Regions from separate parts of the Glutamicibacter sp. AOP5-A2-18 genome, predicted to be linked through region 2. Evidence: riboswitches for the same ligand, from Rfam matches in the RefSeq annotation. Region 2 holds a riboswitch; each other region holds the start of a gene.

Region 1 (7,351 bases), 2.7 Mb from region 2:
ACCCCCATTATCAGCAATTTAGTATCCATAATAATCAATTGTCCCTCAGTCTGGTTCTACGACGTAAACAAGCCAATACGCTCCAGAGGATGCCGGGGCCGAGAACGTCTATTTCATCGCTTACTCGCCCAGGAGGCCATCATGGATCAACAGATGCAGGGACCAATTGTCCCGCCGGAGATGCTCAGAAAACGCGCCAAGAAGTCTTGGCTGATGCCGGCGCTTGGCGGCCTAGTAGCCGGCACCGTTCTAGGACTCGTTATTGGAATTTCCGTCCCTAGCGGCGTTGCCGGAAATGCCAAGGCCTTGAGCCAAAAGGTCATCGATCAAGCAGTTGAAAATTGCGGTATCGAGGCTGAGGGTTACACCGTCCTTGATGCAGGTGCTGCCATTGAGCTTGATACCAAGGGTGAGGACTTATTGGATGGTGGAACCACGGATTGGACCGCCTCTAGCTGCATGCTGACCGAACTTGGCGTACCTGAGTCAACGCAACAGAAGATCAGTCGCACCCGAGCTTTGGACGGTACGCAAACCGACTCGTGGGGTTCATTGCAAGCCACTTGGACTTACCACCCAGACAACGGTTCCAGCGTCTTGATTGAAGAAGGTGATCAGTAATGAGCGAAGCAACACCGATGCAGTCACAGCCTGAAATCTCCCCTGTGAAAGCCAAGAATAAGAAGAAGCGTTGGGCGCTCATCCTCACCTCAGTACTAGTGGTCGGTTCCCTGATTGGTGGAGTCTTCTGGGGAATGAACATCTTGGATCCCAAGAAATCTGACGAGTATCTGGCATTAGCCGAGACAGTGTCAACAGTAACCGAGCAACGCGACAAGGCTCAGGCTGACTATGCGGATCTTGATTCAGGGATCAGTGAACGCGAAGACGCTGCGGACGAAAAAGACACCGCGTTGAACGAACGCGCGACGGAGCTAGACGAACGTGAAGAAGAACTGAGCGACGCAGAAGCTGAAGTTGCCGAGCGAGAAAAGGCTGTCGGCAAGATCGAAGCTGAACAGCTAGAAAACTCCGTCGAAAGCGGAGTTTGGACGGTTGGAACCGACATCAAAGCCGGCACTTACCGGACCAAGGAATCTGTCGATAGCGAATGCTATTGGGCGGTGCTGGCGACCGGTACCAACGGCAGCGACATTATCGACAACGGTATTCCTGGAGGCGGGCGTCCCACGGTCTCGCTGAAAAAGGGTCAGGACTTCGAGACTCAGCGCTGCGGAACCTGGGTCAAGCAGTAGAACCCGCAACTCACCAAATTTACCTTTCATCACCCATCTGAGGAGTCATCATGAGCAACATCAATCAGCAACCTGCTCCAATGGAGCAATACCCCGCCCCGTACCTACCACCAAAGTCGTTCCTGACGACGTGGCTTCTGTCCCTCCTTCTGGGCGGACTGGGCATTGACCGTTTTTACCTGGGCAAGATTGGCACCGGAATACTCAAGCTGATCACGCTTGGCGGTTTTGGACTCTGGTCAGTCATTGACCTGATCATCATTCTTTGCGGAGGGATGACCGACAAGTACCGCCGTCCGTTGGTGGGCTACGCACAGCACAAGATGCTGGCGTGGATCATCAGCATTGTTTTGATTGTCCTTGGCGGAATCATGGGAATCACCGGAATTAACGGTGCTGCTTCAGATTCTCCATCTACTAGCTCAGCTCCAACTGTGGTTGACCAGCCTGCCGCTAGTTCAACCACAGCTGCTGAAGAGTCTGCAGAGGAAGAGCCAGCCGCCGAGGTGGAGCCAGCGGACGCGACCTGGCAGGAAGTAATCACCATTGACGGTAAGTCCGATAAGTCCAGCCAGGTCTTTGAGCTCACCGGAAACGAAGCGCGAATGACCTACAGCTTCAAGGGTGGCGAAGACATGTCTTTGGGTTCCATCTACCTCCTGGATGAAGGAACCGATCTGATGAAGGACGGTGGACTTCCTGAAGCTATGATCGATGGCCCGATCAGTGAAGAATCTGCACTTCACAAGTCTGCAGGAAAGTACTACCTAGATGTGAACGCTGCAAACTTTGATGGCTGGAGCGTCACCATCGAAGAAAAGCGCTAACAAAGATTTCGTGTCCATTAGTCGGGGACTAGTGGACACGAAAACATGCTCGGACAGGATCTCCTTGGGGAGAGATCCTGTCCGGGTTTAAAACACAGACTGTAGCCCACACAAGTCTTGGACTCTTGCGGGCTCCGGTCTGTTCGCGTCTGACAGATTGGGTGAAATTCGGCAGTCAGTTCACGTGAACTATCGACCGAGCCAACCAGCGACCCACTCGAAAGTGAACATTCAGCACCGGAATATTTACTGGTCCTATCGACTGTTTCCCAATGTGAAAAGGGCTTGGTCTACCTGCCGAGCAGTCCACTTTTCATCATGTTCTGCAGCGACAGCTATCAATTTCTGCAATACATCCATGTACCTCGAATATCGGCCACTCTTGTTTGACAGTTCTATGCCGAGCAACGTCAGTCCATGATGTGCGCGACGATCATAAATAGCCATTCGAGTTGGTGCAGCAGCGACAATGACCGATGAAGCCAGAGCATCTCCTGACTTGAATCCAGGGATGGAACCGATTGCGCTTCGCGCTTGCCTAGCTGCATCGGGAACACTAAGCGCCTCGTTATTAGCAAACCTGAACACGTTTTCCGTGGCCCCGCGCACTTCTAGATCAGGAGTGTTCAGCAACGCTTTTGCCCAGCGGGTGTTTGCCTGGAGTCGCTTCCACAACAGGAGAGAGCCAATGTCGGCTTTTCCTAACGAACCAGATGCGACAAAACGTTCCGTGATCTCTAGAAGTACCTCGTCGTAGTGCTCTGACGTGTCAGTGATGTAGTTTCGATAGGAATTAGAGAGATGGAGCCAGAGTTCGTTTTCGTTGGCAGGAGGAAGCGTCAGTGGCGAGTTCATGATTGCATCCTGACAGTAAGAGCTGAAATCGAGTAATTTGAGATCGTCGACGACAACCCGAGGCTGTTTTACCGTGGCACCGTGTTGACCTTCAATGAAGTATAAATCGTACTTTATTGCAACCTGCGTCACATATATCTGATATGTTTTGAGAGAGCGACGGGGCTCCCTTTTGGAGACCACGCCGGGCACAAGCCGGAGTGATGAGTTCCCGTCGGTGCACTATCGACACTTTTTTGCGAGGGAATTCATGAGTCAACTCTTTGACCTGTCCGGACGACTGGCCCTAGTAACCGGGTCTTCGCGTGGCATCGGCCGCGAACTAGCCCGCGCCTTAGCCGACGCCGGCGCCACCATCATCCTGCACGGCCGCGACGAGCAACGTCTAGCTGCAACCACCGCCGAATTCAGCGCGCAGTACGGTGCCGAAAAAATCCATAGCGTCTGCTTTGATGTCACCGATGATGCCGCCGTGCGCGAGAACATCGCAAGCATCGAAAAAGACCTCGGCGCCATCCGCATTTTGGTGAACAACGCCGGAATTCAGCACCGCGTCCCGATGCTGGAGTTAGAACTTGCAGACTGGCAGCGCGTCATTGACACCAACCTGACCAGTGCATTCCTCGTTGGCCGCGAAGTGGCTCGCGGCATGGTGGAGCGTGGCGAAGGCAAGATCATCAACATCTGCTCGGTGCAAACCGATCTAGCCCGACCCACCATTTCTGCGTACACCGCGGCCAAGGGCGGCCTGCGCAACCTCACCCGCGCGATGACCGCAGAATGGGCCGGAGCCGGTTTGCAGATCAACGGCATTGCCCCGGGATACATCCACACCGAGATGACCCAAAACCTGGTGGATGACGAAAAGTTCAACTCGTGGATTCTTGGCCGCACCCCGGCTGCTCGCTGGGGCACCGTCGCAGATTTGGCGGGCCCGGCAGTATGGCTAGCCTCCGACGGGTCGAACTACGTCAACGGCCAGACCATCTTCATCGACGGAGGTATGAGCGTTGTCGTCTAATACCTTGACCAACAGCACCGTGGCCGTGGTGGCTCACGCTGCAGGGGATCTGCGGGTCGAGCAGATCGCCGTGGCAGAACCAGCAGCTGATGAAGCACGTATAGCCATTGCCTTTGGTGGTATCTGCGGGTCAGACCTGCACTACTGGAGCCATGGCGCCGCCGGGGAATCCATCCTTAAAGCACCTATGATTCTGGGCCACGAAATTGTTGGCACGGTCATCCAAGCTGCAGCTGACGGCACCGGTCCACAAGCTGGCACCAACGTGGCCGTTCACCCAGCCACCCCGGGGGAAACCGGCGAGGCCTACCCCAGCGAACGCCCGAACCTTTCCCCAGGCTGCACCTACCTGGGTTCGGCCGCACGCTATCCCCACACCGAGGGTGCCTTTGCTCGTGAAGTGAACCTGCCCGCCCGGATGCTTCGCGCACTGCCTGCAGGACTTTCACTTGAAGATGCAGCACTGGCAGAACCGGCGGCCGTCGCCTGGCACGCGGTGTCTCGCGCTGGAGAAATTAAAGGCAAACGCGCCTTGGTAATTGGCGCGGGTCCGATCGGTGCGCTGGCTATCGCTGTGCTCAAGCGCGGCGGAGCAGCAGAGATCATTGCAGTGGATATGCACGAGAAACCGTTAGAGATCGCCCGGGAACTGGGTGCCACCGCTACCTTGCGCGCCGATGATACCGAGGCGATTGCCAAGGTCGCAGCGGACGTGGTCATTGAAGCCAGCGGTAACTACCGTGGGTTGGCTTCAGCCGTTCGCGGAGCGGTACGCGGCGGTCGAGTAGTAATGGTCGGACTGCTACCCACCGGCGAGCAACCAGCACTGATCTCATTGGCCATCACCCGCGAGCTAGAACTGGTCGGTTCCTTCCGCTTTAACGACGAAATCGACCAGGTGCTTGCAGCTCTGGCTGATGGATCCTTACAGATCTCCGCCGCGGTCACTCACCAGTTCCCGGTGGACCAAGCATTACAAGCTTTTGAAACGGCCAAGGATTCGGCCAGCTCAGGCAAAGTACTGCTGGATTTTCGTAGCGAATAAGCGCAACTAGCAAGATCACGCGCTCGTGGCGGTGGCCCCATAATTATGGGGCCACCGCCACGAGCGGTTTTAGAGCAAGATCGTATTAGTTCGCGCCAGCGATATGCACCGAGGTGCTGACCGGGACCGGATTGGTGAACAGATCTAGCACTGGGCAGTGAGCATCCACAGCCTGGCGTAGTTCTTCATAACGCTCGGCGGATTCAGGACCAGCGATGTGCACCTGCAAGTCCACGGAGGAGAAGCCCGGACGAATTGTTTCATCAATGCCAAACAGGCCACGAACATCAAGCTGGCCATCAGCGGTGATCTGCACATCATCTACTTGGATGCCCAAGTTTTCCGCGTACAGACGGTAAACAACTACTTGGCAGGAAACCAACGCTGCCAAGGCATATTCCACCGGGCTGGCCGCGATGTCGCTGCCTCCCAGTGCAGCTGGTTCATCAACGGTAAAGCTGTGCTTGCCGGCCCTGATGTTACTGGCAACAGAGCCGAAGCCTTCGCCACGAACACTAAACGTGAGTTGTGCGCTCTGTGGGGCTGCCGAAATGCGTTCACCCCACCCAGCGTCAGCTTCTTGCAAACGCGCAGAACGGTCTTCGGCTACGGAAAGTTTCTTGGTTGTGGTAGGCATAAGAGGTGTTCCCCTTTTCTGACGCAAGGGTGCGCCATCGTTTACGCTTCTTGACTCTCAAGATGCGTCGAATCTTCACCTGGGGCACCCCGCACAATGACTAGAGGGTTGCCGTCCACTCAGCCAGGGCCGTAGTGAGTGGAACTCGTGATTCAGTGATTCATTTTTATCCTTGAGTACCGCTGCGAGTAAAGCATTCGCTTAACTTTTCGTCATTACGAAGCTGTCGGTAACCGTCGATAGGATGGAGGGTAGCAACCGGCTCTATTGCGTACACAACGATTGGCGGATATGGAATACCAGCTGACTATCAAAAACTTGGACTTGGTACTGGACCAGGACACGTTGGAGATTGGTGCGTTCTACTATCAGTCGGGAAAGGTCTCGCACGTTGAACGCCACGTTGAAGCCGGTCTTACTCAAGTGCGCGGACAGGTGCTCGGCGCGCAGGTGAACGCAACCTTCCGATTTGAAGCGCAAGGGATTTCATTTGAAGGTGGTTGCAGCAAACACCCCACCAGTACTCGCTGCGAAGAAGTCGCCGCGTTATTGATTGAAACCATTAACGAAGATGATGAGCCTCTGTACGTTACCGACGGTGCGGTGCGGCCGCATGACTGGCAACGTCAAGCGGTGCCGCAGTGGGAACGTAGTCTTAACCGCCTATTGCCCGTCATTGATGATGAACCGGACGTCGCCCAAGAGCCGCTGGGCCTCATTCTAAAAATCGTCAGCGAACCACGCTACGGCAGCGATGATGTCCTGACCCTTCAGGCCCGTCCGGCGCGACAAGGTACCAAGAGCCCATGGATTCAGACAGGAGTGAGCTGGAAGTCTGTGGCCTTTGACAAGCGGTTCTCCAAAGAACAGCGCCGTGCCATTAGCGAACTAGACCAGCTACGAGAGCAGGCTGAAAAGCAAAAATACGGTTATGTCTGGGACGTCAAAGACTGGATCTCGCTAATGGATTTGCCGGGCAAAGATTTGCTCGAAGCTTTCGTTGCGCTGCAAGCAGCCGGAGTGCAGATCATCAACGGAAGTAGCAACGCCAAGCCCGCTGTGACCTTCAGCCCTGAGCCGGCGAATGCTTTTGTAGATCTGCGCCGTGGTGAAGACGGGTTGACCATGGAGGGGTTCATTTCCGCACCTGATCCACAAGACTCACATGTACTGCCCGTCGGAAATCCACCGACATTTTTGGTGTACTCGGCTAAGCCGTTGGCCAAGGCTAAAGACTGGGGACTGGCAGAATTTGCTGAGCCTGTTTCAGCAGAACTTGCCTCTTTTATTGCTTCTGGAGTTCAGTTCGTTCCAGCAGCAGACGTTCCGCGTTTTGAGGAAAAACATCTGGAACGCATGCGCCACTTGGCCCCGCTGAAAAGCGTCGACGTGAGCTATAAAATTCCTGCCCCTGCTCGTCCCGTCCTGAGGCTGGCTGTATCTAGCAGCCCAGAAGTTGTCGCCCTGCGCTATTCGTGGAAGTACCCGTCCAAGGCGCCACGGCAACGTGGCATCGAGAAGGAAATCCTTGCCTCGATCAAGGACAAGCTTGGAGACGACGCTGCCTTGGGACCGGTGAACTCCTCGGGCATTTTTGAAGATCAAGACCTGAGCATCTCTCAGTCCATCGACTTCTTGGTTTATACCCTTCCGCTGCTCGAAGAGCACCCGGACGTATTGATCGAAGCGCAAAACCGACTGCCCAAGTAC
Region 2 (7,351 bases):
TCCGTCGCTTTCCTGCTTTTCTTCAAAGATTTCTGGCTCATCCAAGGAACGGCGAACTAGGTAAGCAGCCAGCAAGACCAGAAGCGAAAGCCAGAACGGGATACGCCAACCCCACGCCAAGCGTGCCGACTCGTCCATTGCTGCCACCGGCAGGAACGCCAGCGAAGCTAGGACGATGCCAAAAGAAATCCCGCTCATGGCAAAGCTTGCGAAGAATCCTCTTCGCCCTTCCGGAGCCTCTTCCGTAGATAGTGCAGAAGCACCTGCGGTTTCAGCGCCGGCCGATAGACCCTGCATCAGTCGCAAGACCACCAACAGTGCTGGGGCCCAGTATCCCGCCGTACGGAAATCGGGCAGGACACCAATAAGGAAGGTGGCTGAGCCCATCAGCACCAGAGTCATCACCAAAGTGGCTTTACGTCCAAGCTTGTCGCCAAGGTGCCCGAAGAACACCGCACCAAAGGGGCGGGCAATATAGGCGACACCAAAAGTCGCGAAGGAAGCAAGCATCGCAATGGTCGCATCTCCAGTAGGGAAGAAAATCTTTGAAAAGACCAAAGATGCAGCCGTCGCATAGATAAAGAAGTCGTAGTACTCCAATGCGCCGCCAAGAAAACCAGCGAGCGCAGCCTTTTTAGCCCGTTTCAACTTGCGTTCTTGTTCGGAGTCAATGCTGACTCCCGTATTGGTGATGGTCTTACTCATGGGTTGTCCTTCCACGACGGCGGGGATGTTTCGCTCATGCACTAAACCTTTTGTGCGGTATGCGCACTATCGTGCGATATTCGACAATGAATAGAGTACAGCAAGGTGAGGCGTGTCACAAGGCATATGAAGCAATCAATTGACCGCTGCACTCGTTTACGCCGAAAGGAAACTATGAACCGCCCAGAGAAGACCACGCAACTTTTTATCATTGGTTCTCACGCCTCGACCACGATGTCTCCAAATCTTTGGAACCCAGTGTTCGAAGCCTTGGGAAACGGTTGGAACTATCAACCGTGGGATGTTCCTACTGGAAGTGAAATGCAGCCTACGCGTGATGGTCTTTTGGATCCCACGGTCATAGCAGCCAATGTGACCATGCCCCATAAACAATGGGCTGCCAGCGCCGCCGATACATGCACTGAACAGGTCGCCCTCAGCGGGGCTGCGAACCTACTGATCCGCAACAACGGTCAGCTTGATGCCTACAACACCGACATCAGCGCGGTGGAAGAAAAGCTAGCCACCAAAACCCATCAACACGTACTACTCCTCGGTGCAGGCGGCGCGGCACGCGCAGCCCTGATTGCCCTCAAGGAGCACATCACCGAGGTAACCATCACCGATCAAGACATCGAAGTGGCTCAGCAGCTATTAGATCTTGCAACCCGCATGGGAATTTCCGGAACCGTCGTCGACTGGTCTGCGGCTTCGCAGGTTGCTACCAAAGCTTCACTGATCATCAATGCCACACCCATCGGGAAGTACCCAGAGGACGGCGCCGCGTGGGGAACCACAACCCTCTCCCCGGGGAGTTACGTTTACGATTTTGTTTACGCTGAGCACACCACCGGAACCATCAAGGCCGCGATCGCACAAGGCCTTGAATATACCGACGGTTGGGAGCATCTCTTACTTCAGGCAGCGGCAATGGTTCCGCTTCTTGAACTTCCTGAACAAACCGTCGCAGAACTGCGTGAATCGCTCAGTGGCATTCGAGAAAATCAGTAGGCAGGTTTCTGAACCTAGAACAATCGCTGCGCTGAACTTCCAAACGCAGGATTCTCTAGCTTCAGCAGCTGCGTCTTTGCATCCAATCCACCCAGATAGCCGCCCAGCGAACCGTCGGTGCGCAGCACTCGGTGGCAGGGTAAAACGATGGGGATCGGGTTGGTCGCGCAGGCCGAACCCACCGCACGAACGGCCTTGGGATTACCAATCCGCTCAGCCATCTGCGAATAGCTCCAGGTTTGTCCGTAATCAATCGCAGCCAGTTCTTCCTGCACTTGGCGGCGGAAAGTTGTTGAGAGCTTCAAGTCCAAAGGCACATCAAAACTGTGCCGGGCACCAGCAAAGTATTCATCAAGCTGCCGGGCCACCGCATCTAAACGCGAGGCATCTTTGAGGATTCGTGGACTAAGTTTCGTAGCGAGCAAAGACAGTATTTTATCGTGATCTTCAGATTCAAAAGCCACCCGAACCAGTCCCGCCGGGGTGCTGGCCAAAAGCAGTGAACCCACCGGAGAATCAACCACGCGGTAGGACACATCAATCAAGTCTTTAGCACGGGCCTTAATCATCAGTTGTCCGCCGAGCTGTCCCAAAAGCGCAGCTTCTTCGTTGGTCGCTTGGGAAGTAGATGTTGCATCAGTCATGACTGCTCCTGCCACAGTGTGTCATCCTCGAGCATTCGTCGAAGATTTTTGATCCCATCAGCACCTGCCCGACGCGCTGCCGCTTCCGTTCCAGAAAGAATGTCTGCGATTTGCGCATAGTCCAGTCCTCCCAAGTACCTGTAGGCGACAACCAAGCGTTGCTTGTGCGGCAACCGTCCGACTTCTTGCCACAGCACTAGATTCTCTAGCTGCGCTTCGGGTTGCTGTCCCTCATCAACCTGTTCCCAGGATTGAAGGTCATCAAGAATTTCTGGCTTGTTCTTGCGCAGCTCGTCAATAGCCTTATTTCTTGCGATACGCACCAGCCACGCTAGAACGTTGGCTTCTTCAGGAAGTTTTGGATAGGCACTCAGTGCAGATAAAAATGTCTCAGACCATGCGTCCTGGGCACGGTGTTCGTCCAACAAGGCACGGCAAACACGTAATACGTTCAGTCCATAATCTTGGACTATCCGCTCAAACGGCACTTGCATGGCTCTCCTGAGAATTGGCACCTTTTAGGGCTTTCACCATGTAAACGTTGTGTGCGGCAAAAGTGTGAGCAGGTAAAAGGAAAAACTTTTCAACTTTAGAGAGTGACCAGATCAAGTTCGCGGGCCAAGGCCTGGAGCCGGTCCAGATCAATGTGGATCAGTTCACCGTTTTCTACTCCGTAAGGTGCCTTGGTCCCGGTCAGCGCATCACGAATCACGCGCATTGTCGCTCCGTGGCTAACCACCGCAATCTTCTGTCCGGCGTACTTGACCGTTAAGTGAAGCAAAGCTGGAATGGCACGGCGTAGGATCTGCTCAATTGGTTCCAGCTCAGGCTGAGCAGCTGCCGATTCTTCGTCGCTGACCTCAGCCAAAATCCGGCCTTCTAAAGGCCCGAAGCTACGTTCAATTAGTTCAGGTACAGGTGGGCCTACTTCCGCTCCCGCTTCCTGGGCAATGAGGGCAGCAGTTTCCTGCGCACGCCCCAACGGGGAGGCAAGGAAAAGTGACCATCCGGCGCCTTGAAGTTCACGTCCAACTTCGCGGGCTTGTTCGCGTCCGATGTCGTTCAGCGGAATGTCGGTACGGCCTTGGAGGCGTCCCGCCAGATTCCAATCTGTCAGTCCGTGTCTGATCAACGCCAACGCAGTATCCATGACTCAAGCGTACCGGGGTGCATAGATATCGAAGAATCTCCGATATTACGTCTAATACGCAACGTTACGACTCATAGTTAGGTCACGATCGGTCATGTTGCGAAGATTATTACACCATCCCGAGCGGCTGAGAGATCTGGTTCGATGAAGCCGCAGCAACCTGCCACATCCGGTGGTTACGGTGCTACCGCCAGAAACGATGCAGCCGCTTTTCTTGTTTAATCACAACAAGAAGCGACATTGATTCCGGGATTCCTGCCTCGATCGCACCACCGCTGAGCGGTGAAACGCGAAAACCCAATCGACAAGGAGTCGTAAGCCATCATGGCAGATCATAAATTTGGATTCCGCACCCGCGCATTGCACGCCGGTGGCACCCCCGACGCCGAGCACGGCGCCCGCGCAGTACCCATTTACCAAAGCACTTCATTTGTCTTTAAAGACACCGACGATGCAGCGAACCTTTTTGCGCTGCAGAAGTACGGCACTACCTACTCACGTATTGGCAACCCAACCGTCGCGGCCTTTGAAGAACGCATGGCCTCCTTGGAAGGTGGCATCGGCGCAGTAGCTACCGGTTCTGGCATGGCTGCCGAATTTGTCACCTTCGCAGCTCTCGCCCAAGCTGGCGACCACATTGTCGCTTCCTCCAAGCTCTACGGTGGCACCATCACCCAGCTGGATGTTTCCTTGCGTCGATTTGGCATTAACACCACCTTCATTGATTCCAATGATCCAGCCGACTTTGACGCCGCGATCCAGGAGAACACCAAGGCCGTATATACCGAGGTGATAGCCAACCCATCCGGTGACATTGCCGATGTGAAGGGCTTGGCCGAAGTGGCACACCGCCACCAAATCCCACTGGTAGTTGATTCCACGCTTACTCCCCCATACATCCTGCGTCCCCTTGAGCACGGTGCCGATATTGTCATCCATTCGGCAACCAAGTTCATTGGCGGCCACGGCACCACCCTGGGTGGCGTTGTTATTGAGTCCGGAAAGTTCGACTGGGGCAACGGCAAGTTCCCTGCCATGACCGAACCGGTGGCCAGCTACGGCAATGTTTCCTGGTGGGCCAACTTCGGTGAATACGGGTTCCTGACCAAACTGCGCAGCGAGCAGCTGCGCGACTTCGGCCCGGCACTGCCGGCCCAGTCAGCTTTCCAGCTTTTGCAGGGCCTAGAAACTTTGCCACAGCGCATGGACAACCACTTGGCCAACGCCAAGCAGGTTGCTGCTTGGCTCGAAGCAGATCCCCGCGTTACCTACGTGAACTACGCCGGTCTGGAATCCCACCCGCAGTTTGCTCACGCCAAGGAACTGTTGCCCATGGGAGTGGGTTCAGTGTTCAGCTTCGGCGTGAAAGGCGGACGCAAAGCCGGCACCAAGTTCATCGAGGCCTTGCAGCTGGCAAGCCACCTTGCCAATATCGGCGATGCCCGCACCTTGGTGCTGCACCCTGCCTCCACCACGCACCAGCAGTTGAGCCCAGAGCAATTGAATGCTGCCGGCGTTCCTGAAGATCTGATCCGTTTATCAGTGGGCCTAGAAGATGTTGAAGACATCCTCTGGGATCTGGATCAGGCATTAACCGCTTCGCAAGAAGCAGTCGCTTCTTCCGCCGATGATTTTGCAGAACCGACCTATGATGGTGCGGCTTGCACCATCAACGCAGCACCGAAGGGAGCTAACTAATGAGCACCACCGAACGCACCTGGGAAGGTCCGGGAGCTGCGCAGCGCCTGACCATCCTGCGCGATACCAAGACCATTGCCATTGTTGGCGCATCCAATAAGCCTTCACGGGCCAGCTACTTCGTGGCGACCTATTTACTTTCTTCGTCTAAGTACAAGGTGTACTTCATCAACCCGGTACTCGATGAGATCCTGGGCCAGCCGGTCTACAAGTCGCTGGCAGATCTGCCAGAGACTCCAGATCTGGTGGAGGTCTTCCGCAAGCACGATGACATGCCGTCAGTTTTAGATGAGGCATTGGCCGTTGGCGCAAAGACCCTGTGGCTCCAGTTAGGTTCATGGCATGAAGACGTGGCCCGCCGGGCCGAAGCGGCCGGCATGAACGTAGTAATGGATCGCTGCGTGAAGATTGAGCACGCGCGTTTCCATGGCGGACTGCGCTTGGCCGGCTTTAATACCGGTGTAATTTCTTCGAAGCGTCAGGTTCTCGCGTAAACAGTCCTGATCAGCTAACGCCGCTGGCGGGCAACCTTTTGGTTGCCCGCCAGCGGCGTTAGCTGTCTATTGCGGTTCAGCATACCCAGATTTTTCTGGTCCTAGGTTCTAGAACTCACGAGGTAAACGTGCCCACCAAGACCCGTGCAGATCAAAGTTTTAAGACCGATTTTTTCGGGCAACTGGCTCCCCACTCGGCAAAATGCCAACTATAACCACTTTCAGATGTCCGAATGGTTAATTTTCCCTCACAGTTCACTTGACGTTCCCACTCATTCGGGCATAAAGTCATGGAAACACAGATTCATGTGGTGCATGTCATGAAGAATTGCGGAGGCAATAAATGTTCGCCGAAGAACGACACCGGCTGATCGTCGAGCAGCTTGAGAAGGACGGAAAAGTCTCCGTCGCTCAGCTCGCCGAACGCTTTGAAATCACCCGGGAAACGGTGCGCCGCGACCTGGCCCAACTGGAATCAGAGAACTTCTTACGCCGTGTCCACGGCGGAGCAGTGACCATCACTGAAGCCAGCACTCGCGAAGAAAGCCACCTAGTGCGCACCGCAATTCACGCAGACGCCAAATCCCGGATTGCGCAGCGCGCCTTGAGCCTGCTGCCAGTCTCGGATGCCTCGGTCATCATTGATGCCGGAACGACCACCGAATTCCTCGCCGAACGCATGCTGCGCACCAACGCAAGCGCCGGACTGGTGGTCATCACCCACGCTTTGCCCATCGCCTCGGTACTGGTCCAGAGCCCAAGTGTCATCCTGGAACTGATCGGTGGCCGCGTACGTGGACTCACCGGTGCCACCTCCGGAGCACAGACCGTCGAAGAATACTCCCGTCACCGCGCAGACATCGCCTTTGTTGGCACCAACGGTCTGCACGCCAGCTTCGGGCTGAGCACCCCAGATCCACTGGAAGCAGCCGTCAAGCGTGCCTTGGTAGCCAGTGCCCGCCGCGTGGTTCTCTTGGCCGACAGCTCCAAGTTTGATCAGGAAACCCTGGTCTGCTTTGCCGGCCTGGATTCCATCGACACTCTGGTCACTGACCAGCAGCCCGGCGATGAACTCGCCGCCACCTTGGACGCTGCTGACGTAGAAGTGGTGATCGCATGATTGTGACCCTGACCGTCAACCCGGCACTGGATAAGACCATTGAACTTGGTGAGCCACTGTCCCACGGGTCCGTGCAGCGCGCCAAGGCAAGCCACGTGCAAGCCGCTGGTAAAGGTGTTAACGTTTCGCGCGCCATTGCCGCAGCCGGAGTTCAGACCCTGGCCGTGTTGCCCGGGGCGAGCACCGATCCATTGATCACCGCACTGGCTCTTGATCAGCTGGCGCACCGTAGCTTGTCTATCGACGAACCACTGCGCACCAATATCACCCTGACCGATCCTGATGGCACCACCACCAAGATCAACGAGCCGGGCCCGACACTGGACGCCGCACAACTTGAGGCACTCAGCCAGTTGGTGGCCGACGCCGCAGCCGGTGCACAGTGGCTGGTCTTGGCCGGTTCGCTGCCGCCGGGAGTCCCCGCCGACTTCTACGCACAGCTCACCGCACAGCTTCGCGCCTCACTGGGTGAAAAGTGCCCGAAGATCGCAGTGGATACCTCCGGTGCTCCGCTGATCGAACTTTTTGC
Region 3 (7,351 bases), 2.9 Mb from region 2:
AGGGTGACGCCGATGGCCGGCAATACCTGGTCTGCTACGGGGGTGCCGCTGATATGCGAGATGCCCATATCTCCGGTGAAGAACCGACCCAGCCATCGCCCGAACTGCACCAGCATCGGGTCGTTGAGGCCAAACTGCTCAGCATAGGCCTGAACCGTCGCCTCATCAGCTTCGCCAAAATCCATTCTTGCGCGCAGCAAGGACCGCACGGGGTCCCCGGGGGAGACGAAGGGGACAAGGAAGACCGCGAAGGAGGAAAGCAGAACTGCTGCGCCGAGGCCAACGACCCGGCGCAGCACGGTGGCTAGTGGTGACACGCTATTTGGTTTTCGCCAGGTCCTTGGTCATCACATAGCGGGTCAGCGGGTCCTGGACATAGCCCTGGACCTTGGAGCCCACACCGTCGATGGCCTGCTCATTAACCAGCCAGACGTTCACGGCATCCTTGGCGAGGATGTCTCCGGCCTGGCGGTAGAGATCATTGCGCTTGGCCTGGTCCTTCTCAACTTGGGCCTGGCCCACCAGCTTGTCGTAGTCCTTGTTGCAGTAGTGGCTCAGGTTGTATCCACCCTCGCAGGTGTAGTCGGCCTGCAGGAAGCCGATGGGGTCAGCGATATCGATCATCCGGTTGCGCTGGCTGAGGATCATGTCGTACTTGCCGGCCAGCACATCTGGCTCCACTGCGCCGTAGGACTTGGTGACGACATTGGCCTTCAAGCCGATCTGCTTGAACTGCTCCTGGATGATGGCGCCCACGCCAGCGAATTCGGCACGCTCGGTGATCGCAATGATGTCCAGCGGCTTGTCTTGCTTGTAGCCCGAGGCTTCCACCAGCTTTTTGGCTTCCTCGAGATTCACCTGGGGTACGGTCAGATCCGGGTTGGCCCAAGGCTCGCTTGGTGCAAAGGGACCGGTGGCAGGTTGGGCGGCGCCTTCATAGATGCTGGCGGCTATGGCTGGCAGATCCAAGGCCATGGTGGCGGCCCTGCGCAGGTCCACGTTGTCGAAAGGGGCACGCGAGTTGTTCAGGTACAGGGTCGAGGTGCGAGGAGAGTCGGCCTTGAGCACGCTGATCTTCTCGTCTGCTTCCAAGGTAGCCAAGCTGGTGGCCGGGATGGACATGGAGATGTCCGCTTCACCGGTCTGTACCTGGGTGGAGCGGGTGGCGCCGTCGGTGATGTAGCGGATTTCGCCGCCGGCCAGTTTCACCTCACCATCCCAGTAATTCTTGTTGCGGTCCAAGGTCAAGGACTGTCCGGCCTTCTCTGAAACCGGAGCGAAAGGCCCGGTGCAGTGATTCATCGGATCAATGCCCTTGTCGGTGTACGCAGCACCCGAGAGCACGCCGGCATTCACGCTGGCAATGCGATACGGCAAGAGCGGATCAGCTGCCGGGGTGGTGACGCGTACGGTATCAGCGTCGAGGGCTTCTACCTTCTTGATGGTCTTAGGGTTCACTGCACGTGCTGGTGCGGTGGCATCAAGAACATGGTTCAGTGAATTAGCAACAGCCTTGGCGTTGAAGTCGGTGCCGTCCTGGAACTTTACGTTCTTGCGCAGGTCGAATTCCCATGCGGTATCCGAGGTCTGCTTCCAAGAAGTGGCGAGCATTGGCTCTACCTTCTTCTCGGTCTGGTCATACTTGGTCAGGGTTTCCAAGCAACCGGCGATTGAGAGCACATAAGCGTCATCGCTTTCCAAAGCCCAGTTGGAAATTGGGGCACGGAAGTTCGCTACAACTACGCGGGCTTCGGCATCCGCTGCTGCATCCGGAGCGGGGGTGGCGGTGGAACTGCAGGCAGTTAGTGCGAGGGCTACCGCTGCAAAACTTGCAGCTACGCTCAATCGTCCAAGGTTCATGGAAATCCTTCGGCAATACGTGATGAATTGGCATCCAATGTCTTAGAGCCTTGGTAAGCGTACCCTAATTCCTTGATTTCTCATGAAGCAATAAAAGGCCATGAAGACCCCTTTAGAACTTCGGGATTCTGGACTGCGATAGAACGCTAGCTGAGTAGTAGAAAGTTGGTGTCAACCGTGGAAGTTCTGAGGACATTTTGCGTTATGTGTCGCAGTTCACGCACTGCGTGTGCGTAGCATGCGGTCACGAACCAACCGAGAACCAAGCCACGAAGCCAGCAACAGCGGAATGATCATGACTAGCCAAGGGATAAAGGACAACTCGGCTGCGCCTGCGGTGTGTGAGAGTAACCAGCCAAAGAGCATGTTGCCTAGAAGTACTGCTAGGCCGCCGCAGGTGGAGAGTAATCCGAAGTAGGAGCCGGTAGCGTTGAGCCCGGCAAATTTTGGAACAAGACTGAGCGCGGTGGGATGAACACTCATATGACCCAGGGTCATCAGGGTGACTGCGCAAAGAATTCGCACCAAGCTGGTTTCCTCACCAAAGGCTGATGAAGGGATGAAGGCCAAAACACTAAACCCCAAGGCGCTGAGAATATAGCCCATGCGCAACGTTGCAGCTGGGCCGATTCTTGCAGCAAGCCACGATAAGGGAATCTGCAGGCTCAGGGTCAAAATGGAGATCCACGCAAAGATCAGCCCCAACCACTGGGTAGGCATGTCTTGGCGTTCAAGTTCCAAAGGAATAGCTAGATACAGCTGGTTGTAGGCCAATAGGTCCGCGGCATGCAGCGAACAGAAGGCCAAGAACTGGCGGTCGCGCAGACATTCTCGGAAGCTACTGTGAGGCTTCGATGCTTTAGTTCCTGCACCGGTAGCAGCCGACAGTGCGCTCGCCGTGTCAGTCTTGCCAAGAGTGAGCGCCAAGAAGATTCCGATGGCCACAAAGAATACTGCGCCAAAACCTGCCACGGTGGAAAATCCCCAGCCCCACAGGGCCGAACCCACCAAAGGTCCGGTGACGGCGCCAATTTCACCCGTGATGCTCAGCCACGCAAAGAGCGTAGCCCGCCGAACGTGCTGGACTTGTCCTTGATCCCGCGCGCTTTGGGCAGCCGCCACCAAGATGTTTAGTCCCGGGGAGAATAGTGCCCCACCAAATCCGGTGAGCAGTGCGCCAAAAATGAACATTCCCAAGTGTGGAGTACTAGACCATAGGGATGCGGCCAAAGTGAGGAAACCTGCGGCACGTACCGCGCAGCCGATCAGAATCATGGTGCGGGCGCCGAAGCGATCCGCCAGAGTGCCACCAGCTAAGAACAGTCCTTGCTGGGCAAAAGTTCTGATTCCTAAGATCAGACCCACCGCGGTAGATGCCAACAGGAAATCATTGCTGAGGACTACCGCAAGGAAGGGGACTACAGCGTAGAAGCCGATATTAAACAGCGTCTGGGTTCCCAGGAGCGCGGTAATTTCTAAGCGTTGCGAGCGAGTTTTCATGGGCCTCTGGGACGCGGTGATGATGACCAGTCTGATCTTAGCTAAAGGATGGTCAATCACTTGTGTTCAAACTGTCGGTGCATTGTCCTATGGTTGAAAACAGGTTCAAGAGTTACGACGTAAAGTACCTGGCTAGTCGTACGGCAACCCCTCTCCGGCTCACGGGGTGCCCCAGGGGAAGAACCGTTCCGAGGCAAATGTCATCGGTTCAGTTAGCGGTTTGCCCCGTCCAGTATTCGGTACGGGGCGGCACCGCTCTCACGCTAGGAGAATTTCCATGGCTAATCAGCCAATTGATGACAAGCATGAATTCGACTTCCGTGAATGGACGAAGGAGATATTTGGCGAGGAAACCAGCAACAGCAGGGTTGATCAATATGGATTGCCGTTTCTGTCCGACGAAGCAGACTTGAGTGAAGAAAGGCAACGCAAGCTCCGCTGGTATTCGGCGCTGTTGGAAGCTCCTTACGTTGCCCGGGTGCAGACGAGAACGCGCAATTCTTGGAGCGATTTTATGAGTAACAATTCCCGGCACCGGCGCTTGACCAATGGCCAGTGCTACAAAGCTGAGGGCTATGACGAATATATTCAGCGTTGGGAATCGGTCGGCATCGGTTCGGACTTGTACCTTTTGATCCACGCGTCCTTGAAGCGGGCAGTTGAGATAAGTCGCAGCCGGCATACTTCGGATCTGGCGAAGCTGAATCTGGAAGTCCGATTGGATGAGCTGCACCTGTGCCGTGACGACGGCGGGATGTATGGTCGAAGCTTGGTTCCCGAGCACTGGAAAGATTTCCCAAACCTGCGGACCCGTTTGAGTCCAGTGACCGCTATCCGGCGAATCATTGACGCCGGGTTCTAGAATCCAATCCAGTTGATGGAGTTCAAGGGACAGGCCGCCAGCGGTCTGTCCCTTGAACTGGCTATCGAATCTTCTATTTTTTAGCTTGCGCCTTCCAAGGCCATCTGCGATGGCTGATTCTTGAAGCCCTTGGTGGTGGTTGCCAAAATAATGGTTCCGATGGCCAGCCAGATGCTGCCGATAATTACGGCATGAATATCAAGCTGCGTGAGTAGGAACGCGATGACTAGAACACCAATAGCTGGGCACAGCACGTAGAGCATTGCATTAAGCTTGTTGCCTGCGCGACGTTGGCGATCCCAATAAACAATGACCGACACGTTGACCATGATGAACGAGATGAAAGCACCGAAGTTAATGAATGAGGTTGAGGTGGCCACATCCATGAACATGGCGATCAAGCCCACAACTGCGATGGCCAAGATAGAGAAGACCGGGGTGCTCCAACGCTGGTTCAGCTTCCCAAAGAAGCTGCGTGGCAGTACTCCGTCTCGACCCATGGCGTAGAGCAGTCGACTGCCAGCAGCCTGAGCGGCGATACCTGAGGTGAACTGGGCGATAACTAGTGCGGCCAAGAAAATAGCACCAAATAAATTGCCACCAATGTGCTGTGCTATTTCGAAACCCGCAGCATTAGAATTCTCAAAGACACCGCCTGGATGCACCAGCTGTACTGTGTAGGCCACGATGACAAAAATGCCTCCACCTATGAGGGCAACGAGCATGATGGCCTTGGGGACGGTGCGCCGGGGTTCCACGGTCTCTTCGGTCAGAGTGGTCACCGCATCAAATCCAAGGAACGAGTATGCGGCGATGGCTGCACCAGCGGCGATACCTGTTGTGCTCGCGCCGATCCCGGTAAACGGAGAAGAGCTCACTAGAGCGCCTGCGCCGTGCTCGCTGGAGACACTGGCCACGGAGAGAACTACGAAGAAAACGATGACCAAGATCTGGAAGGACATGAGTACCAGATTCACCCGGTCTGCCACCTTGATGCCGATGATATTCAAAATGGTTGTCAGCACAATGAAGCCAAGGATCCACACCGGCATCGGCGCGGCAGGGAATTGGGCTTGCAAGTACGAGCCACCGATCAGCCAAATCACCATGGGAAGGAAGAGGTAGTCAAGCATAGTGGCCCAACCGACGAGGAAACCGATCCGTCCGTCGATGGTCTTGCGTACGTAAGTGTAGGCAGAACCGGCCACCGGGTACGCTGCAGCCATCCGGCCGTAGCTATTTGCGGTAAAGAGCATTGCCAGTAGAGCAATCAGGTAGGCGCTGGCGCTGGCGCCACCGGTTTCAGACGCAATGACACCAAAGATGCCTAAGACAATCAGGGGTGTCAGGTAGGCCAACCCAAAGATCACCAAGGAAGACAATTTCAGGGTGCGAGTAAGTGTGGGGGTCGAAGACATGGAAAACTCCGTCGTTTTCTAAGAGCGGGATTGGGGTTGTTGTGGCGCCCAGCGAGATGGTTCCAATGCGCCGTCATAGAGCGGAAGACTAATCGGTGCATCGTCCGGACCGAATTGAGACCACACGCGGTTAGTCCCTGCGGTTCCGTGATCACGCACTCGCTGTACGGTGTCCGGGTCAACCCGGACCACGAGGGTATCTTCGCCAAGGCCAGCTTCACCCAGGACCATGCCTTCGGGATCTACCGCGATGCTTCGGCCGCGTCCTACAGGGTGGGCGCAGTTCACGCTGAGCATGTACACCTGGTTCACGATGGCGTTGGCTCGTGCCAGGATCAGTTCCTGTTCACGGTCGTCACTAGTGGTTTTCACAACGTTCATGATGGTGTTGGCACCCATCCAGGCAAGATGGCGTGAGTGTTCTGGGAACCAAGAGTCGTAGCAAATAGACAGTCCGAAAGCGCCGACTTCTGGCACGTTTGCGACCACAAATTCGGTTCCTGGCCGGTGCGGCTCAAACGGCCGCCAAGGGAACATTTTGCGATACCTGGCAACCAATGCGCCGTCCGGGGAGAAGAGTAGCTGGGTGTTGCGGAAACCACCGTCTGTATCGCGCTCGCCGATGCTACCTGGGCACAGCCAGATTTGGTGTTTGGCGGCAATGGCACCGAGCGCTGACACAAAAGGGATCATCCAAGGAGACTGCTGCGTCCTCCAATGCGGTGCTTCGCTCTTGTTCAGGTAGATGCTCGGTACCGTGCAGATGCATCTCAGGGTAGATCAGCATCTGAAGATCGTCATGCTTCTGTAAAGTCTTGGCAACATCATCAGCAAAAGGCTGAAGCGAATTCTCAACTGGCAGCGGGACGCGCTGCGCCAATCCTGCGGTGATTATCTGGGACATGTGGGTCTACCTTCATACAAACTTATAAATGATCAATATGATCAGATATACAAATGTATGTGACGTAGTCGATAGACTCAATACATGACGGCGAAAAATATTTCGAGACTGACCCACGTCGAAGAGCGCGAAATTGACCGCCTGTTTCATGCAGTGCCGGGGGCCGCAGCAGTAACGCGTTTGTCAGCCGTGGAAACAGTACGGGCACGGATCTTGCTGTCAGTGGAGCATGGGTTGCTCATTCCGGGTGGAAAACTTCCGAGCACTGATTTGATTGCGGCAGGTCTTGAAGTCAGTGACATCACTGCGCGGCGTGGTTTGGAGAGCCTAGTCGAAGACGGCGTGCTGGAGCGACGCAGGGGCAGAGCCGGAGGAACCTTTGTTGCCCAGAAGCCACCGAAGATTAATGACGTAGCGGTCCAGGCTTATCTTGAAGACGTGCCGGCGGTGCGGATACTCATTGATCAGCGAAGCCTGATGGAAAGCGCCATCGCCGCGCAAGCTGCGCAGAATGCTACAGAAGCTCAGTGCCAAGAACTCGAAGCTCTGATTAGGCAATCGGCCAATGCCGCGAACTGGCATGAGCATCACATCCCGGATACCAAGTTTCACCGACTGGTAGCCGAGATCAGTGGCCTTGCTGAAGTACCCGCTTACCTCTCTAACTATGAGTCCCTACTCAAGTACTTTGTCCCCTATCCGCAAGAGAAACTTGTAGAAGGGCGAGGGCACCACCAGCAGCTCGTTGAGGCTTTTCGCAACAGGGATTCGTTGGCCGCGATGTCGGTGACTCGAGAACATGTTGAC
Region 4 (7,351 bases), 630 kb from region 2:
CGCTGATAAACAACATCGTCGTTTGCCGTTCTAGCCACCGGCAAAAGTACACGTTCCATAGTCGCGATCTGATCCGGTGAAAGGTCCTGAGCGAACTTGATGATGTGCTGGGCCGCTTTGCGGGTAATTTCACCCGCGGCCAGTGCGATCAGAGTGTCCTTACAGACGTGCCGTAGCCCCTTAGCAGTAAACATTCGCTTGCTGACTTTACGAGGGCTTTCACGCAGGACAATTGCGGCTTCCGCAATGAAGTTGGAGTTTATGACCTGGTCATCGCTCGGATCAACGCCATAGAATTCCGCACTCCTCTGGGCTTCGCGAACTTCTTCAGGCGAGGCAGCGTACTGGGTAGCCAGCACCTCGGCAAAGCTAGTCCCGACCTGCTCAACCGAGTCGGCTAGTAGCGTTGAGGTCAGCGCATCAAGGCTGCTCTTCAGTCGCTGCACCTTGCCCAGCCGATCCAGCGCATCGCCGGGACCGTTCACGGGCCCGGCATCAAAGAGTTCATTAGCCAACTTCTTCATCGGTCCGTTGTAGAGCTGATGGTCAACCTGCTTACCAACGACGGAGTCCAGGTGGGATTCCCTGCGGGTGCCCGCAGGGTGCAACGGGAGACGATGTTCATCGTCATAATCTTCTACAAATTCTGGATTTCTCATGCTTAATTTTCCCACTCAGAGCCGACATTTTGTACTAGTTAATGCCTACCTGTGGATACTCATTAGTATATTTTTACGATTGTTTGCTCTTGCGAACTGAGCGTCCCACCCGGCACTCTCTGCGCCAACGGGCCACCTTCCATCAAGAGGGATGCGCACTGTGCCAAAGAAACCCTCAAGGGCATCAGGGATTCAGATAGGCGCAAGAAATTACAGATCGATAAACATTTCAAAATTCACTCCGCCATACCAAAAACGCGTATTTGACTAGTACAAAAGATTTCATTGCCTCACTGTGAGCGCTTCGCCAGTAGAGCAGATTCAGCCCAACCAGAATTAGGTTCCATGAAACGTTTCGAAGTAATTGACGAATTCCCCGAGCTCGACACAACCGACACGTCAAGTTTCGGTTTTATGGAAGACTCTTCATCCAGCGGATCAGGATTTATTGACACCGCATTCGGCGTAATGCCGGTTCTGATCGGTATTTTTGTGGTTCTCTTCTTGGCCGTCATGGCCTTTATTATCTATTCCCAGGTGCGCAACTACCGCAAGATCAAGAGCGCTGGAATGGATCCACTAACCCTCGAGGCAGACTTGGCAACTCGGTTGGCACAATCAAATTTGCTCGCCCCCAAGAAGTCCCTGGAAGCAAAGTTGAACGAACTTGCCGATCTTCGCACCCGCGGAGTCATCTCCGGGGAAGAGTACGAGCAGGCCCGCCGCGACGCACTCAAGGAATAAATGGCACGGTGTTGCAGATCATCCCTGAGACTGATTGACGGAACGTTACCATACGGTAACAATATAAATTGTGCCTAAAGATTTTGATTTCGAAACCAGCAATTCCACGGAAAAGACGCTCCATCCTTGGCGCCGCTATGTTGCCCTAGGCGATTCGTTCACCGAAGGGATCGGCGATCCAGATCCCTCAAACGCAGGACAGCATCTTGGCTGGGCGGACCGTCTAGCCCAGGAGCTGAGCACCTCAGTCCCGGACTTCGCCTACGCAAACTTGGCGATCCGCGGCAGGCTGATCGGACAAATTGTTGCCGAGCAGTTGGCCCCGGCCGTCGAGCTGAAGCCGGACTTGATTTCACTCTGCGCAGGCGGCAACGACGTACTGCGCCCGGGCGGTGACCCGGATAAGATCGCGGACATTCTTGACGGCGCGGTCTCCAAGCTCAGCGCCACCGGTGCGACGGTGCTCCTTGTTACCGGTCCAGATATTCGCGATACTCCGGTGCTCGGAAGCATCCGCGGCAAGGTCGCGATCTACAACGAGAATGTGCGCGCCGTCGCCGCTCGCTACGACGCGATCGTGGGCGATATGTGGGCCCTGCGTGAACTGCACCAACCGCAGATGTGGGCACCGGACCGCCTGCACTTCTCCCCTCTGGGGCATCAGCGAATCGCCGCCATGGCGCTGGATTCACTCAACGTACCGCACACCTTGGATACCAAAGTGGAGCCGGTGCAGGATCTACGCACCTGGCGCGAGGCACGCTTCGAGGACCTACACTGGGCGCGCGAGCACTTGGCCCCGTGGGTGCTGCGTCGTTTACGTCACCAGTCTTCGGGTGATGGCATCAGCGCAAAGCGTCCGTCGGCCACACCATTTACCGTGGCTAAACCGAACGATTCCCTCGGCGCCGGCGACTGCGCACAGTAGGGGTTAGAAAACAGCAAAATAGTAGGGACAGCATCCACCGAAAACTGGTGGCGGCTGCCCCTACTGTTGTATGGGCTCTTGTATGGGCCGACTTCTTTAGCGGTTAAAAACCGTTGTGCGCAGAACACCATCGAGCTGATGCGCGTCGGTCAAAAAAGCATCGTGCCCGATCGGGGAATCGATAAAGTGCACCGGCACCGGTGTTGGCAGTGCCGCGGCTAGCTTGTGCGATTGCTCCGGGAAGTACAGACGGTCCGAGCTCACGGCGACCACCAGCACGTTCACGTTCTCCAGCCTCGCTAAGGCGGAGCACAGCGAGTCGTGACCGCGAGCCACGTCGTGGCTCATCAGCGCTTCGGTCAGCAGCAGGTAGCTGTTGGCATCAAAGCGGTTGGCCAGCTTCGTGGCTTGGTGGTCCAGGTAGCTTTCAACTTGGTAGCGACCGCGCGGCCCCGAGAGTTTGCCCGTGGGCGCCTCGCCAGGTTGTGCGGTGCGACCAAAGCGCGCTTCAAGTTCAGCTTCCGAACGGTACGTGATGTGCGCCAGACGCCGAGCCAGGCCTAGCCCGGCATGTGGGCGCGCCTCGTTGGCGTAGTAGTCTCCGCCAGCAAAGTTCGCATCCAGCCTGATGGACTGGGTCTGCACTTGAGCGAAGGCGATCTGTTCCGCGGTGGCTTGGGCACTAGATGCCATCACCACCAGGTTTTTGACCTGCTCGGGGAATTCAACGGCGTACTCCAAGGCTCGCGCCCCACCCATGGAACCACCAATCACCGCATGCCAGGAGCTAATTCCTAGCTGCGCGGCCAGGCGCGCTTCAAGGCGCACCGAATCTTTGATGGTGACAAAGGGGAAACGCGACCCATAGGGTACACCGTGTGCGTCCGGCGAAGACGGCCCGGTGGATCCATTACAACCGCCGACCATATTAACGGCGAGAACGAAGTACTTTGTGCTGTCGATCGTGGCCCCGGGGCCGATAAAGCCGTCCCACCATCCGGGTAGGGATGAATGCCCCTGGGCGACATGTGCGTCGCCGGTCAAAGCATGCATCACCAGCACGGCGTTGGAGCCATCGGCGCTCAGCTTGCCCCACGTTTCGTAGGCGAGTTCTACCTGTGGCAGGTAGCCGCCAAACTCAAAGTGGTACTCCCCCACAGCGCTACGGCGCGTCATGCCGTCTTGGCCGTGGGCGAGCGGTGTTTCTTCGTTGGTTGCAATGGATGCCATACCTAGAGCGTTTCCTGCAATTCCTTATTCTCAAGGGCTGCCACAGCGTTAAAGCCCAACTGGAGATCGGCCAAAATGTCCTTGATATTTTCTAGTCCGACGCTCAAGCGCACCAAGCCGGGGCTTACGCCCGCGGCAAGCTGATCGGCCTCGGAGAGCTGAGCGTGGGTGGTGGACGCCGGGTGGATGGCCAGCGAGCGCACATCGCCGATGTTGGCCACATGGGAGTGCAGCTCAAGGGCGTTTACAAAGGCTTGGCCTGCCGGCGCACCGCCAGAAAGCTCAAAGGCGAGCACCGATCCGGCGCCGTGCTGGCTGTACTTCTTGGCGCGCTCAAACCATGGTGAGGAGGCTAGGCCCGCATAGGCGACCTGCTGCACTTCATCACGGGCTTCGAGCCAGTTGGCCACTTCGCGCGCGTTTTCACCGTGGCGCTCAACGCGCAGGGACAGGGTTTCTAGCCCCTGGGCGATCAAGAACGCGTTAAAAGGTGACAGCGCTGAACCCAAATCGCGCAAGAGCTGGACTCGCGTCTTGAGGATGTAGGCCAGGTTGGCGCCGAGGATGCCGTTCACGCCAAGATCGCGAGCAAAAACCAGGCCGTTGTAGGACTCGTCCGGGGTGTTAAAGCCCGGGAAGCGCTGCGGGTCCTTGGCAAAGTCAAAGTTGCCCGAGTCCACAATCACCCCGGCGATCGCGTTGCCGTGACCGCCCAGGAATTTGGTGGCCGAGTGGATGACGATGTCAGCCCCAAATTCGATCGGGCGGATCAGGTACGGAGTGGCCAAGGTGTTATCCACCAGCAGCGGCACTCCATTTTCATGGGCGATCTTGGCGATTTCTTCGATGTCCAGCACGTCTTGGCGTGGGTTGGAAATGGTTTCGCCGAAGAACGCCTTGGTGTTTGGGCGCACCGCGTCGCGCCAATCCTGCAGGTTATCCGGGTCGGCCACAAAGCTGACCTCGATGCCCAGGCGCTTAAGCGTGTGCTTAAGCAGATTCTGGGTTCCGCCATACAAACTTGGGCTGGCCACCAGGTGATCGCCGGACTCGGCGAGGTTCAGGATGGCCAAGGTGGTCGCGGCCTGTCCGGAGGACAGCAACAGCGCACCCACGCCGCCTTCTAGATCGGCGATGCGAGTTTCTACTGCGTCGGTGGTGGGGTTGCCGATGCGGGTGTAGATCGGTTCCAGTTCCTGCAGCGCAAAACGGGCTGCAGCACTTTCTGCGCTTGGGAAGACAAAGGAAGTGGTCTGGAAGATCGGTAGTGCCCGGGCACCGGTGGTTGGATCTGGGGTCTGCCCGGAGTGGATCTGACGGGTTTCAAATGACCAGTTATTGCTCATGGTTTCCTCCAAAAATAGTTCTGTGACTTTTGGGGTAGACCACTGAGAAGACACCGACAGAAAGATCCTCATGAAGGCACTTCCAGGGTTACCCGCGCTTGTCCTTAGCAGCTTTTTGCTCCTAAGGGCCAGGTCTTCACCCGGGGCACCCCACCGCGGTTGGAGGGTTGCCGCCCAGTAAGCCGGGGCTTATTACTGGGACTCATGACCTACTTCCAGTGTGCCCGAAAACCGAAGATTTTTGCAATGTGAGAGCGCAAAATGGGTAGCAATCGGTCATATTTCGCGCCAGGCGCGATTTAGGTGCAGAGAATTCGATCACCGATTAAAAATTAGGCTTGCCTAAGTAGAGACTGTCATCACATGTTGTCATGATGGGCACATGATGAGGTTAGATCACGTAAGTTATGCCTGCGGCCCAGATGGGTTGCTGCCAACCGCGCAGAGAATCTCCGAGGCCTTGGGTTTGGAGTTCGTTAAGGGAGGCGTGCATCCGCGCTTCGGAACACGTAATGTCATCTTCCCGTTGAAGCATGGTCAGTATTTGGAAGTGGTTGAAGTGCTCAACCACCCCGCCAGCGACAAGGCTCCTTTTGGCCAAGCGGTACGAGCGCGTTCTGAGCTCGGCGGCGGCTGGATGGGCTGGTGCGTTTCGGTGGACGATCTGTCCAGCGCCGAAGAACGGCTGGGCCGCAAGTCGGTTCCGGGCAACCGCAAATTCCCCGATGGTCGCGAGCTGACCTGGCAGCAGATCGGCATTAAGGGTTTGATCGCCGACCCGCAGTGCCCGTACCTGATTTCCTGGGACGAAGAAGCTAAGGATCTGCATCCTTCCAAGGCACTTGAACCGAGCGGCGCGATCAGCGAGATCACCATTGCCGGCTCGCGTGATCGTGTGCTGGAATGGTTGGGGCAACCTGAAAACGTGAATCTGGGCCCAGTAGTCATGGACTATGAGGCACCCAACGGTACCCCGGGAATCATGACGGTGACCTTCGAAACCGATAACGGTCCGGTTGTGCTGTAACAACAACATCTTTCAAAGGTAGGCGGGGACAATGGCGTCCCCACCTACCTCTTTTTATGTGCTGGCATCCAGACGCTTGCCTAGAACCACAACGTTTTGGTCCACAAATCCCAGACGCTCATAGAAATTGAGCACGGCAGCGTTTTCATTACGCACCATCAACTGCACCTTGGGCACACCACGGTCCACTAGCCAGCTTGTTGCGGCCTGAACCATTGTGCTGCCAAGCCCGGTACCCTGCTTGAGCGGATCAACGGCCACATAGTAGAGCCAGCCACGGTGCCCGTCGTGGCCCACCATCGCAGTGGCAACAACTTTGTCTTCCTCGATCACGGCCAGCACCGTGGAAGTTGGGGTATCTAAGGCACGCTGCGCATCGGCGTATGGGTCGTTCCACGGCCGGGTCAGCCCGGTGGCTTCCCACAGTGCCACGGCTTGGTTTATCTGTTGCGCGGTCAGCTGTGAAATCTGCATGCCTACAGTTTAGGGGTTTAGTTGCCGATCCCGATCGCCGGACCGATCAGGGCATAACCGACAAAGCCGATGGCATCAAGCAGGAAGTGCGCGATCACCAGTGGCATCACCCGACCGTACTTTTGATAAACCCAGCCGAACACCACGCCCATGAGCATATTGCCGATCATCGGCCCCACTCCTTGGTACAGGTGGTAACTGCCACGGATCACTGCCGAGCCGAAGATCGTAGTCCACAATCCTAGGTTCAGCTTCTTTGCGTAGGTGAACAGGAAGCCGAGCATTAGTACTTCTTCGAGGACCGCATGGCGCACCGCCGAGAGCAACAACACCGGTACGCTCCACCAGTAGTCCCCCAGGTTGGCCGCCGAGATCGCGGTAGTGATCCCCAGTGCTCGACCGGCTGCATAAACGCCTAGGGTGCCAAGCCCCATGGCTAGGAACAGACCGGCGCCAAAGAGCGCATCTTTGCCCGGGGTGCGTAGGTCAAAGCCGATCTCGCGCACCCCTCGCCCGGTGCTGCGCTTCATCAGGTAAAGGGCCAGCAGCACCGGCACCAAGGCAAAGAGGATATCGAGTAGCTGGTAGGAGAAGTCAAAAAATTCGCGGTTGCTCAGTTGGTTGTTCAGCAACGTGGTCTGTTCGTGCAACGGTCCGCGGGTGAGTTTGTCGGCGAAGCTAAGAATCGAGTACACCGCGCTTTGGCCCAAAGACAAAGCTAGGACCACAACGATCTCAAATTTCAGGATCTTTCGTGTTGGGCTTGGCCCAAATTCTTCGACACTCACGCAATAGATCATAGGCTGATTAGGCTGTGTTTGTGCTGAGGTAACCTAAAGGTAGTGAAGTAAAGGAGCATGTGTGAGTCGTCCTGCCACCAGCGAAGAACTGCGTATCGCCCGCCAATTACGCCCCGATCTTTCATGGGAAGATGCCGGAGTTA

The links. Region 2 has a riboswitch for S-adenosylmethionine ahead of ACT3RW_RS01325 (O-acetylhomoserine aminocarboxypropyltransferase/cysteine synthase family protein). Riboswitches for the same ligand answer to the same signal wherever they lie in the genome.
Region 1: linked by a shared signal. The riboswitch ahead of ACT3RW_RS14395 (OsmC family protein) and the one ahead of ACT3RW_RS01325 (O-acetylhomoserine aminocarboxypropyltransferase/cysteine synthase family protein) in region 2 are both predicted to bind S-adenosylmethionine.
Region 3: linked by a shared signal. The riboswitch ahead of ACT3RW_RS15410 (hypothetical protein) and the one ahead of ACT3RW_RS01325 (O-acetylhomoserine aminocarboxypropyltransferase/cysteine synthase family protein) in region 2 are both predicted to bind S-adenosylmethionine.
Region 4: linked by a shared signal. The riboswitch ahead of ACT3RW_RS04300 (bifunctional o-acetylhomoserine/o-acetylserine sulfhydrylase) and the one ahead of ACT3RW_RS01325 (O-acetylhomoserine aminocarboxypropyltransferase/cysteine synthase family protein) in region 2 are both predicted to bind S-adenosylmethionine.

What each region holds. Positions count from the first base shown of each region.
Region 1 is NZ_JBQSVW010000001.1:2,994,950-3,002,300, reverse strand. It holds gene ACT3RW_RS14425 (hypothetical protein) at 142-621, shown strand; gene ACT3RW_RS14420 (hypothetical protein) at 621-1,256, shown strand; gene ACT3RW_RS14415 (TM2 domain-containing protein) at 1,307-2,083, shown strand; gene ACT3RW_RS14410 (hypothetical protein) at 2,339-3,070, opposite strand; gene ACT3RW_RS14405 (SDR family oxidoreductase) at 3,189-3,959, shown strand; gene ACT3RW_RS14400 (L-idonate 5-dehydrogenase) at 3,949-5,004, shown strand; gene ACT3RW_RS14395 (OsmC family protein) at 5,090-5,641, opposite strand; SAM riboswitch class IV at 5,674-5,794, opposite strand; gene ACT3RW_RS14390 (DEAD/DEAH box helicase) at 5,909-7,351, shown strand, end outside.
Region 2 is NZ_JBQSVW010000001.1:271,414-278,764, reverse strand. It holds gene ACT3RW_RS01350 (MFS transporter) at 1-705, opposite strand, end outside; gene ACT3RW_RS01345 (shikimate dehydrogenase family protein) at 880-1,716, shown strand; gene ACT3RW_RS01340 (methylated-DNA--[protein]-cysteine S-methyltransferase) at 1,731-2,360, opposite strand; gene ACT3RW_RS01335 (RNA polymerase sigma factor) at 2,357-2,854, opposite strand; gene ACT3RW_RS01330 (histidine phosphatase family protein) at 2,950-3,498, opposite strand; SAM riboswitch class I at 3,622-3,716, shown strand; gene ACT3RW_RS01325 (O-acetylhomoserine aminocarboxypropyltransferase/cysteine synthase family protein) at 3,835-5,208, shown strand; gene ACT3RW_RS01320 (CoA-binding protein) at 5,208-5,702, shown strand; gene ACT3RW_RS01315 (DeoR/GlpR family DNA-binding transcription regulator) at 6,046-6,822, shown strand; gene ACT3RW_RS01310 (1-phosphofructokinase family hexose kinase) at 6,819-7,351, shown strand, end outside.
Region 3 is NZ_JBQSVW010000001.1:3,207,492-3,214,842, reverse strand. It holds gene ACT3RW_RS15425 (ABC transporter permease) at 1-317, opposite strand, end outside; gene ACT3RW_RS15420 (ABC transporter substrate-binding protein) at 319-1,860, opposite strand; gene ACT3RW_RS15415 (MFS transporter) at 2,077-3,360, opposite strand; SAM riboswitch class IV at 3,464-3,580, shown strand; gene ACT3RW_RS15410 (hypothetical protein) at 3,638-4,222, shown strand; gene ACT3RW_RS15405 (APC family permease) at 4,303-5,640, opposite strand; gene ACT3RW_RS15400 (carbon-nitrogen hydrolase family protein) at 5,659-6,333, opposite strand; gene ACT3RW_RS15395 (hypothetical protein) at 6,266-6,544, opposite strand; gene ACT3RW_RS15390 (FadR/GntR family transcriptional regulator) at 6,629-7,351, shown strand, end outside.
Region 4 is NZ_JBQSVW010000001.1:898,516-905,866, reverse strand. It holds gene ACT3RW_RS04320 (HNH endonuclease signature motif containing protein) at 1-659, opposite strand, end outside; gene ACT3RW_RS04315 (SHOCT domain-containing protein) at 1,005-1,403, shown strand; gene ACT3RW_RS04310 (SGNH/GDSL hydrolase family protein) at 1,474-2,331, shown strand; gene metX (homoserine O-acetyltransferase MetX) at 2,428-3,561, opposite strand; gene ACT3RW_RS04300 (bifunctional o-acetylhomoserine/o-acetylserine sulfhydrylase) at 3,564-4,907, opposite strand; SAM riboswitch class IV at 4,997-5,117, opposite strand; gene ACT3RW_RS04295 (VOC family protein) at 5,290-5,934, shown strand; gene ACT3RW_RS04290 (GNAT family acetyltransferase) at 5,989-6,408, opposite strand; gene ACT3RW_RS04285 (CPBP family intramembrane glutamic endopeptidase) at 6,426-7,196, opposite strand; gene ACT3RW_RS04280 (aminoglycoside phosphotransferase family protein) at 7,270-7,351, shown strand, end outside.